One region of the Psychrobacter alimentarius genome, then DNA from elsewhere that is predicted to be linked to it. Evidence: predicted binding sites of a transcription regulator. Region 1 holds the regulator's gene; each other region holds the start of a gene.
What was found. Region 1 encodes PhoB, which activates phosphate uptake and scavenging genes when phosphate is short. Its sites were predicted from a motif close to TGTCATNAANCTGTCATAA; they were not measured.
Positions count from the first base shown of each region.

Region 2: the regulator PhoB is predicted to act here: its motif matches at 1,727-1,745, upstream of A3K91_RS02515 (DNA translocase FtsK).
Region 3: the regulator PhoB is predicted to act here: its motif matches at 1,729-1,747, upstream of A3K91_RS10530 (porin).
Region 4: the regulator PhoB is predicted to act here: its motif matches at 1,323-1,341, upstream of pstS (phosphate ABC transporter substrate-binding protein PstS).

Region 1 covers NZ_CP014945.1:2,991,105-2,994,324, reverse strand. Annotated here, with positions in the region: gene asd (archaetidylserine decarboxylase) at 1-776, opposite strand, end outside; gene dtd (D-aminoacyl-tRNA deacylase) at 889-1,344, shown strand; gene phoB (phosphate regulon transcriptional regulator PhoB) at 1,470-2,174, shown strand; gene phoR (phosphate regulon sensor histidine kinase PhoR) at 2,259-3,220, shown strand, end outside.
Region 2 covers NZ_CP014945.1:591,253-594,472, forward strand. Annotated here, with positions in the region: gene aat (leucyl/phenylalanyl-tRNA--protein transferase) at 1-231, opposite strand, end outside; gene trxB (thioredoxin-disulfide reductase) at 232-1,254, opposite strand; gene A3K91_RS02515 (DNA translocase FtsK) at 1,794-3,220, shown strand, end outside.
Region 3 covers NZ_CP014945.1:2,572,448-2,575,667, reverse strand. Annotated here, with positions in the region: gene A3K91_RS10535 (malate synthase G) at 1-1,341, shown strand, start outside; gene A3K91_RS10530 (porin) at 1,885-2,976, shown strand; gene A3K91_RS10525 (CTP synthase) at 3,169-3,220, shown strand, end outside.
Region 4 covers NZ_CP014945.1:123,864-127,083, reverse strand. Annotated here, with positions in the region: gene pstS (phosphate ABC transporter substrate-binding protein PstS) at 72-1,250, opposite strand; TPP riboswitch at 1,505-1,649, shown strand; gene thiC (phosphomethylpyrimidine synthase ThiC) at 1,885-3,220, shown strand, end outside.

The DNA.
Region 1 (3,220 bases):
GTGCTTTCCCAGTCAGCGTTTGCTGCTTTTGGTAGTATGACAATCGCCGTCGACCCTAGGTAAAAACGCCCAAGCTCATCGCCTTTTTCGAAGCGCATGTCATGATTGGCCTCTTGTACATCATCAGTACGGACAATTTTGCCAGTCGCTACGGTTTCGATACCAGCGACAATCATAGCACCTACCATCACCACTGCCGCTTTGCCGTACTGAGTATCAAACATGCAGACTAGACGCTCATTACGCGCAAACAAGTCAGGGACATTGGCCGCAGTGGTATTGTTCACCGAAAATAAGGTACCGGGCACGTAGCGAGTTTTGGTCAATGTACCAGCAAATGGCATATGGACACGGTGATAGTTGCTGGGCGCTAAATACACAGTGGCAAAACTACCATCAGCAAAATAACGACCATCTTCACTATCAGCAAGCAGTTGCCCAACGTCATAATGACGACCTTTTGCTTGCAGCATTTTATGGTCATTAATCTGTCCTAACTGCGAGATAACTCCATCAGCGGGACTGACAATACCGTCAGCTGTGGTGTCGATAGGACGAGCGTCTTCCTTTAGCTCACGCGTAAAAAAATCATTGAAGCTTTCATAGGCATTGAGGCTTTGGCGCTCATACTCATCTAAGCTGACATTATATGCTTTTGCAAAGCTACGAATAAAAGTGCGTTTGACATAAGGATGGCGACTGGCGGCCAAACGTCCAGCAACTTTACTTAGCTTCTGTTGTGGGACAAGCTGTTGTAAGGTGGTGAATAAATTCATAATAGGGCTACCAAAATAAAGTGTGGTGTAATAAATAATAGGCAAGTAAATAGCCATATTTTATCATGGACAGCGTATGATTGTATGGCCATAATCTGTAAGGAGTTAGGGAGTGAAAGCACTTATACAGCGAGTACGCAGCGCGAGTGTCGTGGTTGAGGGGTCTAATATCGGTGCCATCGAGCATGGACTATTGGCTTATATTGGTTTAGGACACGATGATAACCTACAAACCGCGCAGCGCATGATTGATAAAATCCTGACGTATCGTATTTTTGAGAATAACGACGATCCTGCCAAGGCCGGTAAACTGGATAAAAATGTCCAGCAAGTGAATGGCGGATTGTTATTGGTATCGCAGTTTACCTTAATGGCCACAACCGACAAAGGTCGCAGGCCTGATTTTGGTGGGGCGATGGCACCTGAGGCAGCACAAGTGCTGTTTGCTCAGTTGATTGAGTATGCAAAGAGTCAGCATCCTATCATTGCTACTGGGCAGTTTGGTGCTAACATGCAAGTTGAGAGCATCAATGATGGCCCATTAAACTTCATATTAGAAGTCCGGTAGTTTATGTCATACTGAATAATAACTGTCATCAAGCTGTCACAATTAATCCGTTTAATAGATAAAAGCTGGCGAATATGTATCGCCTTTTACGTGCTAAACTTTGTACTTAACACTGAGAATGCTGTATGTATAACGAGCAAATTTTGATTGTTGAAGATGAACCTGCGATTCGTGAAATGGTGGTCATGACGCTAGAGATGGCTGGGTTTGATAGTCTACAAGCCGCCGATGTGTCAGAAGCGCATCAACAAGTCGTGGATCATAGACCAGCGCTGATTCTACTAGACTGGATGTTGCCAGGCGATAAGAGTGGCGTGGATTTTTGTCGTATGTTAAAAAACGATGATCTGCTCTCTGAAATACCCGTCATTATGCTGACGGCAAAGAGCGAAGAAGACAGCAAAGTTCATGGTCTTGATGCTGGTGCTGACGATTATATGACCAAGCCTTTTTCGACGCGCGAACTTATCTCTAGAATCAAGGCGGTGCTGCGGCGTAGTAATGCGCTCAGCAGTGATAAATCTATCGAAGTCGGCAAGCTCAGTTTAGACCCAAGAAGTCAACGTGTGACAGTAGCGGGTAAAGTGGTTGAATTGGGCCCTACTGAATATCGGTTATTGGCATTTTTTATGAGTCATCCAGAGCGTGCTTATACGCGCACACAGCTACTAGATCAAGTATGGGGCGGCAACGTCTATATTGAGGACAGAACCATCGATGTCCATATTAAACGTCTGCGTACCATATTAAGACCTTACGGCTGTGATACGTTGATACAGACCGTTCGCGGTACAGGCTATCGATTTTCTAATATCATTACGCCGACATAATTAGCCATGCTTAGAAACCTCATGGCAGTCGCAACCTAAGATGACATGGCAAAAAAGTAGTAGGGATGATGAATGAGCACAATAATGACAAAAAATAATCAACAGAGTCCATCAGAATCAGTTTCTAATCAACACGCCTCGGATCAATTGACAAAAATCAGAAGCGCCTTACTGGCTTTACGAGATGCTGTGATTTTGCTCAACCAAGATGACAATGTGGAGTGGTGGAATCAGTCGGCACAAGATTTATTGTCACTACAAGTAGGCGATGCAGGCAAAAGCATTTTTGATTTCATTCGAGTACCTGAGTTTCGTCAGTACTATCAAGCGACCACTACGACTCTCAGTGAGGGTGTGCACATAGAATCTTGGCAAGATCCTAAACGCTACTTGAAATGTGAACTCACGCCTTTTGGTGACCAAAAATTACTGATTATCTATGATGTGACACGCTTGCAGCATTTAGAAGAGATGCGTCGCGACTTTGTAGCAAATGTCTCGCACGAATTACGTACTCCGTTGACTGTGATGATGGGCTATTTAGAGAATTTCTCAGATCAGCCAGACATGCCGCCGCATTGGCGACGCGGGTTTGAGCTTATGAGTCAGCAAACGGCGCGTATGAATAGAATTGTGAATGATCTATTGTTGTTGTCTCGAATTGAAATCGAAGAAACTCACGAGCTCAACTATATTGATATGACCAAACTACTGACCCATGTGTATGACGATGCGCAAGCATACAACCAAGCATACGGGCATATCATCCATTTGCAGATAGACACTTATGATGGGCTATATGGTTCTGAGATGTACCTAAACAGTGCCTTATCTAACCTTGTGATAAATGCCATTAAGTACACACCCAAGGGTGGTAATATAACCATTAGCTGGACAAAAACCTCAGAAGGCTGCCGATTTGCCGTGGAAGACAATGGTATTGGTATTGCAGCAGAGCACATCGCACGTCTAACGGAGCGCTTTTATCGCATCGACAAAGGGCGTAGCCGCGCCACCGGTGGTACAGGGTTGGGTCTCGCTATTGT
Region 2 (3,220 bases), 930 kb from region 1:
ACATCTTGGTTCAGGACACCACCAAGCGATGGGCTCGTCTTCATTAAACCAAGGAAACAGTCCCTGCGCGTAAGCAGAAATCAGCGTGTCAGATGCCAGATCGCCACCCATGGCAACGAGACCAATCCCTTCAGGATCGATAGAGGTAGGATCAGGGAAGTCATAACGCCCAAGACTTTTTAAGGTCTCAGGCGTGATGTTTTGATCGTTTGGTAGAGTGATATTGCCCATTTAGGATTCTTGATCAGCGGTCAATGTTGATGCGTAGGTGTGGTCAGTTGCCATCGTTTCACCAATAGCGTCCAGGTACTTCTCAGCATCCAGCGCTGCCATACAGCCTGTGCCCGCAGAAGTAATGGCTTGACGATACACATGGTCTGCAACATCGCCAGCAGCAAACACGCCTTCAATACTGGTTTGCGTGGCGTTACCATTTAGGCCACTTTTGACTATAAGATAGCCGTCTTTCATATCGAGCTGATCTTTAAACAAATCTGTATTAGGCTTATGACCAATCGCCACAAACATACCCATGGTATCTAGCTGTTTGGTGCTGCCATCAATCATAGACTCAATGATGACACCATTCACGCCCATGTCGTCGCCAACGACTTCTTTGACTTGATGATTCCACTCGATTTTGATATTGCCATTTTTGGCTTTTTCAAATAATTTGTCTTGTAGAATTTTTTCAGAACGTAAGCTATCACGGCGATGCACGAGCGTCACTTCAGACGCGATATTAGACAGGTATAAAGCCTCTTCTACAGCAGTGTTACCACCGCCAATCACAGCGACTTTTTGATCTTTATAGAAAAAACCATCACAAGTGGCACAAGCCGATACACCCAAACCTCTAAACTTGGTTTCTGACTCTATGCCCAAGTATTGAGCAGACGCGCCTGTTGAGATAATTAGAGCATCACAAGTATAAGTGCCGTTATTACCGACCAACTGAAAAGGACGTACGTTTAAGTTTACTTCGTTGACATGATCATAGACCAACTCAGTACCAAAGCGCTCAGCGTGGGCTTTCATACGATCCATCAACGCAGGACCTGTTAAATCATGAGCATCCCCTGGCCAGTTATCGACTTCTGTAGTGGTGGTTAATTGTCCACCCACTTCCAAGCCTGTGACCATCACAGGTTTGAGGTTGGCACGTGCGGCATAGACTGCAGCAGAATAGCCAGCAGGGCCTGATCCTAGAATAATAAGCTTTTCGTGACGTGGAGCAGTATTATCAGTTGCCATGAGTTTGTTCCTTGCTAAATATACGAATTAAAAATAAGAATGATAAATGTTATAAAAAATTTCAAAAAATGAGACTGTTTTGGTTTGTTTAATTGCAATGTGATAATAACATAAGGGCATAGACCCAAAAGTGCAAGTTTGCTAAAACAAACACAGGCATCACTATAATCAAAGCATGTTTGCCTTGACGTTTGGCCTTAATAAATAATGGTTATTTTATAGAGTTTACGCAAAATTGTTAGCGTTATCCTATCAGCTGTTTGTACTAATTGTACGGTTTTATGCATAAATCGCAGATTGACTGACTTTCTTGCCTGCTTTCTTTAGAAGACTGTCGCCACCATACCTATCTATTTGTTATTATAAGAAGTTATGCCAAGTACAGTTAGAGTAAAAAGACCATCGTTATTCACCATTGTCGGAATCAATAATGGCTCTTAACCCTGTTGCTAGGTATATTTATGTCAGCACTTTATGTCAGCATGATTAGGCTTAGTCATGCGGCGACCATTTAGTATTAATAACAAGGCAGATCTTACGTGATATCAGCACCGCTTATTGAGTATTTGAAAAAAGGAATATTTACCCTCCTTGGGTTAATACTGGCCGTTTATCTGTTCGTCATTTTGATGACGTATACGGGTAACGATCCGAGTTGGTCACACATCAGTAGTGATATGACCACAATCAATAATATGGGCGGTGAGACAGGTGCGTGGTTGTCCGACTTGCTCTACAGCTTCTTTGGTTTTGGTGCATGGTGGCTGCTGGCATTTTTGATTTATGAGTCTATCCTTATTTGGTGGGACAATAAGCCTACGTTTTGGCTGATGCGTTTGGTCGCTTATGTCTTCTTATTATTAAGTGCCAGTGCCTTGTTTGCCCAGCTCGTAGCTTTAGTGCAACAATTCACCAATCCTACCGCGACAGCACTTGAAGGAGTGGCGGGTGGCATCATTGGTCTTGAGTTGCAGGTGCGTTTAGCACAGCTCTTAACGCAGTGGGGGAGTGTGGTTTTCTTGATGGTGTTTGTCGTTCTCACCGCGACCTTTGCCTTTAACATTCATTGGATGACGATTTATCAGAAAATCACCGCCCTGTCTTGGTTTGGTTCAGGTGTAAAAAAAGAAAACACACAAGATACCGTAGCAGTCACTCAAAACAGAGAAGTATTAAACACGAAGGGCAAAGTCACCACAGGGGCGAATCCAGATCAAGAAGCGCCAGCTTATGAGCAGTTGCCCTTGGCCTTGCAATCTTCTGAGCAGGCTACCGATAAAAGCGGTCGGTTTAGCAACGTCTTGTCAGACTTTTTGGTGAAGTCTGGGCTTTCTGATAGTGTCAGAGCCTCTATGGCCGCAGCGACACAAGCCACAACAGCAACCCAGACTGCCTTATCTGGTCATGAAAAACCTGATTCTTTAGAGACTGAACCACTAAAAAACGGTACGACTGAGAGTATAGATAATCAAACACATTCATCATCAAATCCTGTCATAGCGCCTGTCCGTAAAGTTGAACCAAGCTTTGCATGGAATGATGCCAATACGGTCGATGATTTGTTGGCGAGTGAGCAGATGGCCTATAGTGCCAATAGCATGAGTCATTCTGATACTGCTGCTCTGACTTCTGATGATATGAGCTCTGAGCCTATAAAAAGTGAATCGTTAAAAAATGAATTCGTCAAAAACGAGCCAACAGATTTAGAAGTGATAGCGGAATCTACGCCAGCATCTACCTCTACAATAGAGGCAGAGCCGTCTGTAGAACCAATCACTGCGAGACCCAAAACAAAGATCATTCAGCCTTCTGTCAAGGAGCAACTGTATAACGAAACAGCCAGTACTGACGCTGTATTATCAACATCAGAAGACACTACAATAGCTGTTGATACATTAGCAGATGCATGGCTAGCAGAGCATGCTGATGTTTTAGAACCTGCTATGGAAACGCAAACCGTCCAGCC
Region 3 (3,220 bases), 420 kb from region 1:
GATGCAGAGGAAAAAGTAGAGGTATATCGCAACTGGTTTGGTTTGATGAATGGCGACTTACAAGAGACCTTCGAAAAAGGCGGCAAGACTCGTACACGTAAGCAAAACCCAGACCGTGAATATAATACACCAGACGGCGGCAAGCTTATCTTGCCAGGTCGCTCATTGCTATTGATCCGTAATGTCGGTCATTTAATGCAAAACCCTGCTATTTTAGTCGATTTGGGTGATGGCTTAGAGGAAATCTTCGAAGGTCTGATGGATGGCTTGGTTACTCCACTATTGTCGCTCAATGATCTTAACGGTAGAAACGAGTTATCGAATTCACGTAAGGGTTCCATGTATATCGTTAAACCAAAAATGCATGGTCCAGAAGAAGTCAAAATGGCCAATGATTTTTTTAATGCCTCAGAGGATTTATTAGGCTTAAAACGTTACAGTCTTAAAATTGGAATTATGGATGAAGAGCGTCGCATGACGGTCAATCTAAAAGAGGCCATTCGCCAAGCGAAAGAGCGTGTAATCTTTATTAATACAGGCTTTTTAGACCGTACTGGTGATGAGATGCATACCAGCATGAATGCAGGTCCATTTGTGCCAAAAGGGGAGATGAAATCACAAGCTTGGCAACCAGCCTACGAGCAATGGAACGTCGACATTGGTTTAGAGACAGGTCTACAGGGGCATGCTCAGATTGGCAAAGGAATGTGGGCAAAGCCTGACGAGATGAAAGAGATGATGGAGACCAAAATGGCGCATCCTCAATCAGGCGCTACGACGGCTTGGGTACCATCACCCACAGGGGCAACCTTGCATAGTATCCATTATCACCAAGTAAATGTTGCTGACGTACAGGATCGCTTAAAGTCGCGTGAGCGTGCAAGTTTGGATGATATCTTGACCATTCCATTGGCAAAAGACACCAATTGGACAGAAGAGCAAAAACAGCAAGAATTGGAAAATAATGCGCAAGGGATTTTGGGTTACGTTGTACGCTGGGTCAATCAAGGGGTTGGATGCTCTAAGGTGCCCGATGTCGATGATGTGGGGCTAATGGAAGACCGAGCGACTTTGCGCATCTCAAGTCAACATATTGCCAACTGGTTGCATCATGACGTGGTGAGCGAGCAGCAGGTGATAGAGACGATGAAGCGCATGGCCAAAGTCGTTGATGAGCAAAATGCAGCCGACAGCGAGTATCAACCGATGGCAGACAATTTTGATGGCTCTTATGCTTTTAAGGCCGCTTGTGATTTGATATTTAAAGGACGCGAGCAACCTAGCGGTTACACTGAGCCACTATTGCATCAAGCCCGTCTCGATTTGAAGGCAAACAGCTAAGCTTATTTCCTTTTATTGCACCTAATAATAAAATATATCGTTTTTGTTAGCGCTATTTATTCGTAGATAAATAGCGCGTTATTTACGATGGTAAGGGTATATTCGTTAAGGTGGTTTCAATTTATTAGTAATAATATTAATCAATAGAATCCTTATCTAGTTGACTGGATAGGGATTTTTTTTGGCGCTTTGATTATTGAGTGATAATTTTACGATGATAAATTGATAAGTTTAAAAAGCGAAAAAATATGTTGCAAATTATGTCAAAGTTGTTATGCTTGTACTCGAAGTATGAGTTTGGTAACGGATGTTACGCAACAGACCGATAAAGACCTAAGTTTACATGGCAGTTACTTTTTTAATCCCAGTTATGTAAGTCATGGTTTTTTTCATCTTACTGTAATAGAACTTCGCCACACTTGTTTCTGACTAATCTCGGTAGCCAGTTACACATTATATCTTTGAGGATTTGTGACGATACCATTGTGAGCACCAGCTAATAATAGCTCGCTTATTACTAAAATTGTAAAGTGGAGATACCCCATGAAAAAACTACTTTTAGCTACAGCAGTTGCTGCCCTATCTGTATCTGCAGCCAATGCAGCACCTACTGTCTATGGTAAAGCATTCTTAGCGGCTGATTATGTTAATACCGATTTTGATTCAAACACAGGTTTTCCTGCTTTCAACTATGATGAAGATACAGTAGAGATTAACTCTCATGCTTCACGTATCGGTATCAAAGGCTCTGAAGCCATGACTGCTAACACTGATGTTATCTATCAGTTAGAGTATGGCACGCGCATCGATGGTGATAACAATGGTTTCACTAACCGTGATACGTATCTTGGTGTTGTAAACAAGCAGTTTGGTGAGGTCCGTGTTGGTAAAAACCAATCAAGCTTAGCTAGTATTGACAATGTTGTTGTTGGTCAAGGTTACTGGGATAACCTAGGTACTACACAAAATGAAAACGAAGCTGTTGATGCATTGAACATGGCGGATAGTAACCGTATCCCAAGTTCAGTGATTTGGACTGCGCCTAAGTATGATGGCCTACCATTACAATTTACAGCAATGTATAGCTCTGACGATGCAAACAACAATGATAATGCTGGTTTCGGTGTTGCTGCTATGTTTGATCAAGGCACAGGCTTTACTGCTGGTATTGCATATGACAAAGATCAAAACATTGAGGGTGATATCATCCGTGCTACAACTAGTGTTGATCTAGGTAAATATATCGCAGCGCCTGTAACACTTGGTGTTTTATATCAAGTAGCTGATTATGATGGTGTTGATAACTCAAGCGATAGTAAGAAAGAAAAAGGTTTAATTGTTAGTGGTCAAATGGGCTTAACTAACTTTGCTCGTCCAGCTTCTATTTATGCTCAGTACAACAACACTAGCAACCTAAACGGTTTTAATAACTCTGATTCAGACCAAATCGTTGTTGGTGGTAAATACTTCTTTAAAGACAACATCATCATGCATGCTTATGCTGGTATGAATAAAGCTGATAATGCTGCTTATACATGGACTGATAGTTCACGTGAAGAGAATGATCAATTAGTTCGCACGTCTGGCGATGCTAAAGTAGTTGTAATTGGTACTGGTCTAGAATACAAATTCTAATCTAACCATTAGAATCTGATTATAAAACTCATCCTTCGGGGTGAGTTTTTTTGTTATGTCTGTTTCCAATAACGAATACGTTATAATAGAGACGGGTTGAAAACGAAGAGTTTTAAAGAGTTTTTGTTTTGCCCTATATTTTATGACGTATTTTTAGTAAAATCCTTCTTTACCAATTACCGACAGAATACTATGACCAAGTTTATATTTGTGACCGGTGGGGTAGTGTCCTCACTAGGAAAAG
Region 4 (3,220 bases), 470 kb from region 1:
AACCGCTACCGGAGAATAGTGGTTTGAGAGGGCGTTTAGAGATGTATGAAACAGTCTCTAAAGTAGGTCAATTACTGAGCAGGCTTATAAACAGGCTGTCCATCACTACCTTTCACCTCATTCCATTTTTCTTTGAATAATGCGACGGCAGTATCAGAGAAAGGAACGTAATCTAACGCCATGGCATCATCATCGCCTTGGGTATATGCCCAATCAAAGAAGTTCAACACACCAGCCACTTGCTGAGGATTCTCTGGTTGCTTGTGTACCAAGATGAATGTCGCAGCAGCGATTGGCCATGCTTGAGCAGTCTCAGAGTTGGTGATGACTTTATAAAAGCCTTCTTGTTTTGACCAATCGATGTCACCTGCCGCTGCAAAAGTCTCTGCAGAAGGCTGTACAAAGTTACCGGCGGCATTTTTAAGAGCCGTATGTGACATGTTGTTTTGCTTAGCGTAAGCATACTCAACGTAGCCGATAGAGTTTTTCATACGATTAACGTAGCTTGAAACGCCTTCGTTACCTTTACCACCAGCACCTGTCGCAGAGGTTGGCCATTTAACCGTTTTATCAACACCAACGGTATTGTTCCAATCCGGTGACACTTTGGCGAGATAATCTGTGAAGTTAAAAGTCGTACCTGACCCGTCTGAACGGAAAACAGTAGTAATGGCTGCATCAGGTAGGGTCAAATCTGGGTTCATGGCTACAATAGCTGGGTCATTCCATTTACTGATTTTGCCTAGATAAATATCAGCCAATGTCTGACCATCCAATTTTAGCGCGCCTGGCTCAACACCATCGATATTGACAATTGGTACAACGCCGCCAATAACGGTTGGGAACTGGATAAGACCAGATTCTTCAAGCTCTTCAGGCGTCATCGGCGCATCAGAGGCACCAAAATCGACTGTTTTTGACTGAATTTGTTTGATACCACCAGAAGAACCGATTGATTGGTAGTTGACCTGACCACCAGTATCAGCATTGTAGTCAGCAGACCATTTGGCATAGATAGGCTGCGGGAAAGAAGCACCTGCGCCAGTGATGTTCATGGCAATGTTTTCAGCAGACTTGAACCCTGAAGTAGCAGCAGATGCTGTGCTGGTGGTTGCATTGCCAGTTGTTTCAGTCGTTGCGGCAGCGCTACTGCTAGTATCAGCAGCCGGCTCTGTCGTATCGGTCGATTTGTTACACGCCGTAAGTACTAAGGTACAGCTGACGGCCACTGCTAATAACGAATAACGCATGTAAGACTCCTAAAGTTTGACAACGATACAAAAAAACATTGTTTGTGACATGCGAGCTATAGTGACAAGTTTTTATGACAGTTTAATGACAATGACTTTAATCTTTTAGTTTCGCCCATAACAGCGCATTGTTCCCTTCTACCTGCCTTTATAAGCTCAGTACATAAGGCAATCGTTTCTCGAGCCCAAGGTTTTCTCCAAATACCATTAGCCGTTAGAACAGAATTTTGCTAGTATGAAGTTGATTTACAACACTGACAGACTCGGGGTGCGGTGTCATATTGGCCTGTTTTATTAAACTTGCTTTACTAAAACAATTGCCTTTATACATTCGCTGAGAGATCACCCGCCGAACCTGATGCGGTTAGTACCGACGCAGGGAAGTCTTAAGCCTATGTTCTATATGTACAAAGGGCGCGCAGAAATGCCTTTTTATTATTGCCAATGTTTAACAGCGGTTTTTTGCCGATGTATGGTGCTAATAATTTGTGTCCATCAAACTTTTAGTGACTCACTACGTCTCATTTCGGGCGCACGTTTGCTTTTTGATTGTATTTGTTCGTATCACATGGCTTTACCCCGCAGCTACTGGCGGTGTTGATTTTATTCAAAAACCAACACGCTAGGACAGCACATGAAACCTTCAAATATTCAGACAACGACAAACACTCAAAACCCTCAAGTCCATACTCCAAATAGTGACGCGCTTGTTAAGCCGACAACTATAGATGAGACCAGCAGTAAATCCGATAAAAAATCTGAGGCGCTAAAAACCCCTGCTCACCGCACGGCAAGTGATGCGCGTTTTGAAGAAGACGCCCGTGACCTTCATCGCATTCTCCCCGCCTCTCGTAAAGTCTATATCGAAGGCTCGCGTCCTGATATTCAAGTACCGATGCGCGAAATTTCTCTTGATCCAACCCCTATTCAAGGCACGGATGAGGCGAATTGGGAAAAAAACCCACCATTTTATGTCTATGACACCTCCGGCGTTTATACCGACCCCAATGTCGATATTGACCTCACCCGTGGCTTGCCAAAACTGCGCGAACACTGGATTGCAGAGCGCGGCGATACCGAACAGCTCAGCAGTTTATCCAGCTCATACGGACAAGCGCGCGCACGTGATATTAGTACCGCCAACTTAAGATTTGCTCATATTGATAAGCCGCGCCGTGCCAAAACAGGCAACGGCTTGTCAGGCAATGTCACGCAAATGTATTACGCGCGCCGCGGCGTCATCACCCCTGAGATGGAATACATCGCCATTCGCGAAACGCAGAAGCAACATGAGCTGACGGATACACGCCAACATGATGGGGAAAATTTTGGGGCCAATACACCCAAAATCATCACACCTGAATTCGTGCGCAGTGAAGTGGCCGCTGGTCGCGCTATTATCCCAAATAACATCAATCACCCTGAGTCCGAGCCGATGATTATCGGGCGCAATTTTTTGGTAAAAATCAATGCCAATATTGGCAACTCAGCGCTTGGTTCCTCAATCGACGAAGAAGTATCAAAGATGACATGGGCGACGCGTTGGGGCGCAGATACCATCATGGATTTATCAACGGGCAATCATATTCATGAAACGCGCGAATGGCTGATTCGTAACTCGCCTGTACCCATCGGTACGGTACCAATCTATCAAGCGTTAGAGAAAGTCGATGGGGTGGCAGAAGATTTGACGTGGGAGATTTTTCGAGACACCTTGATCGAACAAGCTGAGCAAGGGGTGGATTACTTCACCATTCACGCGGGCGTCCTACTTCGCTACGTTCCACTGACCGCCAAGCGCTTGACGGGTATTGTGTCACGTGGCGGTTCTATCATGGCACAGTGGTGCTTGGCTCATCATAAAGAGAGCTTTTTATACACGCATTTTGAAGACATTTGCGAGATTATGAAACAGTATGATGTGGCGTTTAGTTTGGGCGATGGTTTGCGCCCTGGCTGCTTGCAAGATG